Aureispira sp. CCB-E: one gene and its partner. The protein of the gene in region 2 interacts with the protein of the main gene of each other region in a pairwise test. Links are inferred from orthologs where the notes say so. Each region holds a gene or a part of one and is shown on either strand. Other genes may lie near its edges.

Region 1 (3,271 bases), 2.6 Mb from region 2 along the record:
ATAAGGCAGTCTTTTATATAAACAGGAAGAAATAGAAAAAAGTTCACTGGAAGCTATTTTTTTTTAGAAATAGCAAAAAAGTAAGAGCTAAAAAGGTGAGAGAAAACTATTGATGAGTTAGTTGTAATTCAGGTTGTTGTAATTTCAATTGAAACTTCCCATTTAGTTTTTTTATTATAAATGTAAATACCGTATTATAGTTTTTATCAGATAACTTCTTATCTTTTCCTGCTCTCAAAATTGGATCTAAAACAATTGTCGCCTGTTGCAAATCACGAACAGTAGGCGTTAGAGAAGCATTATCAACAAAGACAGCTGCTTTTTTTGCTTTCTCATAGGTGCGATACCATTTACTATCAAATCTAGGAAAACCAATACGCTCAGTAGAAGATTCTCGTTTACTCATAATGTGGATAGATGGAAATTGCCCACTATAATCTGTTTGGACTCGTCCAATTGCATAACCATATTCAAAACCTTGAGTGATTAGCAACCCCAAAGCAAATTGTTTGTTCTCTTTATTTTTAAATCGCTCTTTTACAGCTTCTAATTTCCAAAAAGAAGCATAGACTTGTGTAATACTAGGTGAGAGATCTTCAAGAGAGGTCGAAATAGAAAATGTTTTGATAGAGCTATAATAGTTTGGAGAACTACTAATCCTAATTTTTTTTCCTTTATAAAATTCTTGAATAGCATTTTTTAGTTGATTGCTCAGCCCTTTAGGAATGTCGGCAACTAGTATCGTTTCTCTTATTTTTTGAAGCCGTTTTGCCAATTCCTTTTCTTCCAATACATTGTATTCTTTTTCTAATTTTTGAATTAGTAAATCCGCACCACAATCTTCTATGGTCTTTTGATAAAAATAAACAGGAATGCCAAGTCCTTGATCTGTCCACTTAGGCAAAGCCTGCTGCATGAGCGCATAATTAGCCGCGTTGTGTCCTATAATAGCAGATTTTTGAACAGATGCTGAACCGATTCCAAAATAAGAAATGTATTGAACAGCAAAATCGGGTTTAGCATAACCTGACTGAGCTTGCAATCTTGCTAAAAAGAAGTATACTAAGATGATAGAAAAAAATAAGCGCATAATTAGGATACTTTTAGTTTAAGGAATTAAGCAATAAAAATATACTCTATTGATAACGAACTGTGAATCGCTCAAAAAGCAATGTTAATTTGAGCCTTATAATTTAATCCAATTCCTTGAATGCTCTATATAAATCAGACCATTCTTTTCTTTCTTTGACAACTGTTTCAAGGTATTCTTTCCAAATTTCGCTGTCTTGTGCAGGATCTTTTACTACTGCTCCAATAATACTTGCCGCTAAATCCCTAGCTTTTATCGTTCCGTCACCAAAATGTGCGGCTAGAGCTTGACCACTATTAATAACAGAAATAGCTTCAGCAGTACTAAGGGTAGAGGTAGGCATCTTTAATTTTGTTTTGCCATCAATTGTCTTCCCATCTCTTAATTCCTTAAACATCGTAACCAAGCGTTCAATTTCTTTGATTGGAGCTAATTCAGCAGGTATATCTAGGTTTTTACCCAATTGATCTACACGTGTTTTAACAATGTTAACCTCTTCCTCCAAAGAAGAAGGTAAGGGGAGAACAACTGTATTGAAACGACGTTTTAAAGCGCTAGAAAGTTCATTGACTCCTTTGTCTCTATCATTTGCGGTTGCAATAACATTAAACCCTTTTTGAGCTTGAACCTCTATGTTTAACTCAGGGATAGGAAGTGTTTTTTCAGAGAGTATGGTAATCAAAGTATCTTGAACATCAGAGGGAATTCTAGTTAACTCCTCAACTCTTGCTAACTTTCCTTGTTGCATTGCTAACATAATAGGTGAAGGAACTAAAGCTTCTTCAGAAGGTCCTTTAGCCAAAAGGCTAGCATAATTCCAACTATAGCGAAGGGTGTCTTCATTAATCCCCGCAGTTCCTTGAACTAACAATGTGGAAGTTCCTGAAATAGCTGCTGAAAGATGTTCTGCAACCCAAGTTTTAGCAGTTCCAGGAACTCCCATAAGCAATAACGCACGATCTGTTACCAAGGTAGCGACAGCAATTTCTATAACACGCCTTTTACCAAAATATTTAGGATTGATGATAGTCCCATCTTCTAATTCTCCACCTATAATATACGTAACAACTGCCCATGGAGATAGTTTCCAATTCGCTGGTTTAGGAAACTTATCGTGTTTAGCTAATGCTTCTAATTCTTTTGCGTATTCCTGTTCTGCGTGATATTTTAACAGCGTTTCTGACATTCTTGTATAATTGTGTTTTGTTATTTGTAGAGCAATTTTTTGTGAAAATTAAGCAATACCAAAATTTTTCATACTAAAAAAGACTAGTGTCACAGCTTGATTTTTGGGATCACTTGCTTAATTACTTGGACTGCAAAATAATAATTTTTGATGGATCGAAATACTTTGATCTAAAGTTATCTTTTAATAAAACAAAAAAAGGTGCCAACAAGTTGATGAAACCTTGCTGACACCTAAATAATATTTAAATTACAATTGCTTTTTTCTTATTCTTGATTAATAATGACTTTACGTTGCGAAAAGACATGTTCATTATAAACTATAAATACATAAACTCCAGAAGGAAAATCGTAATTACTAATTTGAATGTCCTTATCCCCAGCATAAACCATCCCTGTCTGATGTTCTACACCATTAATTCCAACTAGTTTCCAGTTGTAATCTTGTTTTAAAGCCTTATCAAAAGAAACATTAAAGTAATCTTTCGCAGGATTTGGATATAGATTCATAGAGTTGATTTCATTTAGTTCTGGTTCAGCAGCAATTTGATCAACACCAACCCAATATCCACTAACATCTCTCGAGGTTGCAGCTTGGAATACTTCTCTGCTAAGTTCTGCTTGGATGAATACAACAGCTTGAAAATGCTCAGGACGATAAACAATTGAAGTTGCGCCATGATTCCAAGTTAAGGTTACTTTTTGTGTATCTCCAACTGCCCAAGAACGAGTTCGTATATTGGCTGCTTCATCATCTTTTCTAACAACAGCATGTACCATGCTATTACTTGCGCCACCATACGTTAGCGAATCTTCGGTAATGACTGTATTAATTCTGTAACGAACAGGATTCGGTAAATCTACCAGAGCTTTTACAGTAGCTTCTATCGTAAAGATGCCTGCATTGTTATGGTGGAAAGTATCAATTTCAATATCAAACTTCGGACTAGCTAACATTTCTTTCTCAAAATCTATATCCTGTAAATACCTAGATCT
Region 2 (3,022 bases):
CATATACAAGTCAATAAAGAAGGAAAGTTTCTTGGTGGAAAAGTTATTCCAACCAAACAATTGGGAGAAGGGATTCCTGTATATGACGAGGCGCAACAAGCTTGGAAACAACTCATTGATTTGTCGTTAGAAGATTTTCCAGAATCACCAGTAGAATTTTCTTTAGAAGAAGGAAGTATTCTTCCGATTACATTAGAAGCAACTCCTACCGCTATCGATAGCATTGCCATAGATAATAGTAGTCAAAATAAATCCGAACATTAGTAGATTTATTACATAAAAACAACTTCTTTAAAAGAATACGCCACAATCTGCTGATTTGTTTGGATTTGTAGTCGACCTTCGGGAGATATGCCTACGATTTTTCCTTGAAAAGTAGCCTTTGTTTTAGCATCTTGATAAGTACGCCATTCTTGATAAGCGTACAATGTTTGCAAATAATCTTGATTTAAAAGATCGTGCTGTTCTGCTTTTAATTGCAAATAGCGTTGTTCTAAATATTCACAGAATAGACCTATCAGTTGATAAGTATCTTGACGAATGTTTGTTTCTAAGAACAAAGAAGTAGGATTGGGTAACTCTGGCGAAAAATACGTTTGATTGATATTTAACCCCACACCAATTATTGTACTTGCCAATACATGCCCTTTTAGTTTATTTTCTATTAATATCCCTCCTATTTTTTTGTCATTGATATAAATATCGTTGGGCCATTTGACAGACAATTCATCAAGAGGAACAATATAATTTTTGAGCAAATCATAGACGGCAAGCGCAACAACTTGGTTTAGCTTAAATTGGGATTGGATGGGCAAAAATTTTGGATACAAAATAACCGACAAGGTGATATTCTCACCTTTGGCACTTTCCCATTTACTGCCAATCTGTCCTCTTCCTGCATACTGGTTATCGGTATAAATGACAGTTCCTTCGATTGGAGTGCTTTTTGCCAGTAGAGTATTAGCAAAAATATTGGTAGAATCTACACTTGCAAGATAATTTGCAACTTTTCCAATGAAAAGGCTGTTAGAAGATACAGGTTTCATGCCTAAGACCAATTTTTTTTCGTTATTTTTACCCAATAAATTTTAGAATCTGTTTGTTCAGATTTTTTCAAAAATATAATTTTATTTCAAGTTACTATTAAAGTTTATAAAGAAACCAAAAAACTATTATTTATCATAACGCAACTGAAAAGTACTCTACTGACTATAAAACAGTGTACTGCGTAGTAAAACTCTTACTGTATTGAGCAACAAAAATATTGCCTTCCAACAAGATGCACAAGATACTCGTGCTTTGACAACTCTTATTATTGATGCTATTCAAGATAACAAAGGGAAAGAAATTGCTTTGTTTGATATGCGTGAATTAGAAGAAGCTAGTAGTGATTTTTTCATTCTTTGCAATGGAAATTCAAAAACACAAATTTTAGGTATCATCAAAAACATTGAGCGACGAGTTTATGAAGAATTTGGAATTCGACCTGATCACTCAGAAGGACAAGAAGCCAATTGGATGTTACTAGATTATTTTTCGGTAGTTATACATGTTTTTTCAAGTGAAAAAAGAGCTTTTTATAACTTAGATGACTTGTGGAGTGATGCTAAAGTAACTAAATACGATAATCAAGATTAAAATGACAGGGAAATATTTGTGCGAACATTAATTTTTTCTTAACTCAATGTTGCGCTTTTCTGACATTCTTAATGCAACTTTTTATTTTCTTTTTAGTTTAAAAGGATAAGACTAAACAGAAACAATTATAGATATCAATAAATATGGAACAAAAAAATTCACCTGGCAACAAACCAAAATTTAATGCTTATTGGTTTTATGCCATCATTGCGGTGATTCTAATTTCGCTTAACTTATTCAACCTTACAGGTTCTACTCCTGATATATCAATGACGGAATTGACAAAACTCATAAAAAAGGGGGATGTTGATAAGATTGTCATTGTAAGTACGGGAGAACAGAGTAAGTATGCAGACATTTACATCGACAAGGAAAAACTATCGAATGAAGCATACGAAAAAGTATCCAAATCTACGATTGGTACCGCCAATCCTGGTCCTCACTACAAACATACGGTTATCGTTGTTGAGACCTTTATGAAAGAAGTAAAAGAGGTACAAAAAGAATATTTGGCAGCTAATCCTAATGCGGAAGAAATAACCTTTGGTACCGAAACTAAAGGTACATTAGCTGGGATTATTATGTGGCTATTTCCTTTTATTTTGCTCATTGGAATTTGGGTCTTCTTCATGCGCCGCGTTGGTGGCGGTGGTGGTGGCGCTGGTGGTCAAATATTTAATATTGGTCGCTCTAAAGCCACTCTATTTGACAAAGATACAAAGGTAAATGTAACCTTTAAAGATGTTGCTGGTTTGGACGAAGCCAAAGAAGAGGTCATGGAAGTGGTTGACTTCTTGCGCAATCCTAAAAAATATACTGTCTTAGGGGGTAAAATTCCAAAAGGGGTTTTGTTAGTAGGCCCTCCAGGTACGGGTAAAACATTATTGGCAAAAGCAGTAGCAGGAGAAGCAGATGTTCCTTTCTTTAGTATTTCTGGTTCTGACTTCGTTGAAATGTTTGTGGGAGTAGGAGCATCAAGAGTTCGTGACTTGTTCCGCCAAGCTAGAGAAAAAGCACCTTGTATCATCTTTATTGATGAGATTGATGCTATTGGTCGTGCAAGAGGAAGAAATTCGATGCAAGGAAATGACGAGCGTGAAAATACTTTGAACCAATTGTTGGTAGAAATGGATGGTTTTAGCACCGATAAAGGGGTTATTCTTGTTGCTGCAACCAACCGCCCTGATATTTTAGATACAGCCTTGTTGCGTCCTGGTCGATTTGACCGCCAAATTGGAATTGGTAAACCAGACTTAGTTGGTCGGGAGCAAATTTTCAAAGTACATCTAAAACCTATCAAAATCAGTGATAATGTTGATGCCAAAACGTTGGCGATGCAAACACCTGGTTTTGCAGGGGCTGAGATTTCTAATATTTGTAATGA

The links.
Region 1: the proteins of rsfS (region 2) and QP953_RS15925 interact in binary tests that used the Escherichia coli proteins (3 or more experiments, as listed by UniProt). The link is inferred for Aureispira sp. CCB-E from one-to-one orthologs.

Annotation. Positions count from the first base shown.
Region 1 is NZ_CP133671.1:4,108,420-4,111,690, reverse strand. Bases 236-3,169 are described here. They hold QP953_RS15925 (AAA family ATPase), read right to left. Parts: upstream 2,277-3,169; coding sequence 1,194-2,276; downstream 236-1,193. Other genes in these bases: QP953_RS15920 (T9SS type A sorting domain-containing protein), read right to left, coding at 2,543-3,169; QP953_RS15930 (PEP/pyruvate-binding domain-containing protein), read right to left, coding at 236-1,090. Also shown: more of QP953_RS15930, read right to left, coding at 107-235; more of QP953_RS15920, read right to left, coding at 3,170-3,271.
Region 2 is NZ_CP133671.1:1,482,009-1,485,030, reverse strand. What follows is about bases 259-2,943. They hold rsfS (ribosome silencing factor), read left to right. Parts: upstream 259-1,248; coding sequence 1,249-1,638; downstream 1,639-2,943. Other genes in these bases: ftsH (ATP-dependent zinc metalloprotease FtsH), read left to right, coding at 1,782-2,943; QP953_RS05610 (biotin--[acetyl-CoA-carboxylase] ligase), read right to left, coding at 273-1,046; QP953_RS05615 (CapA family protein), read left to right, coding at 259-264. Outside these bases: more of QP953_RS05615, read left to right, coding at 1-258; more of ftsH, read left to right, coding at 2,944-3,022. UniProt on the Escherichia coli protein: Functions as a ribosomal silencing factor. Interacts with ribosomal protein uL14 (rplN), blocking formation of intersubunit bridge B8.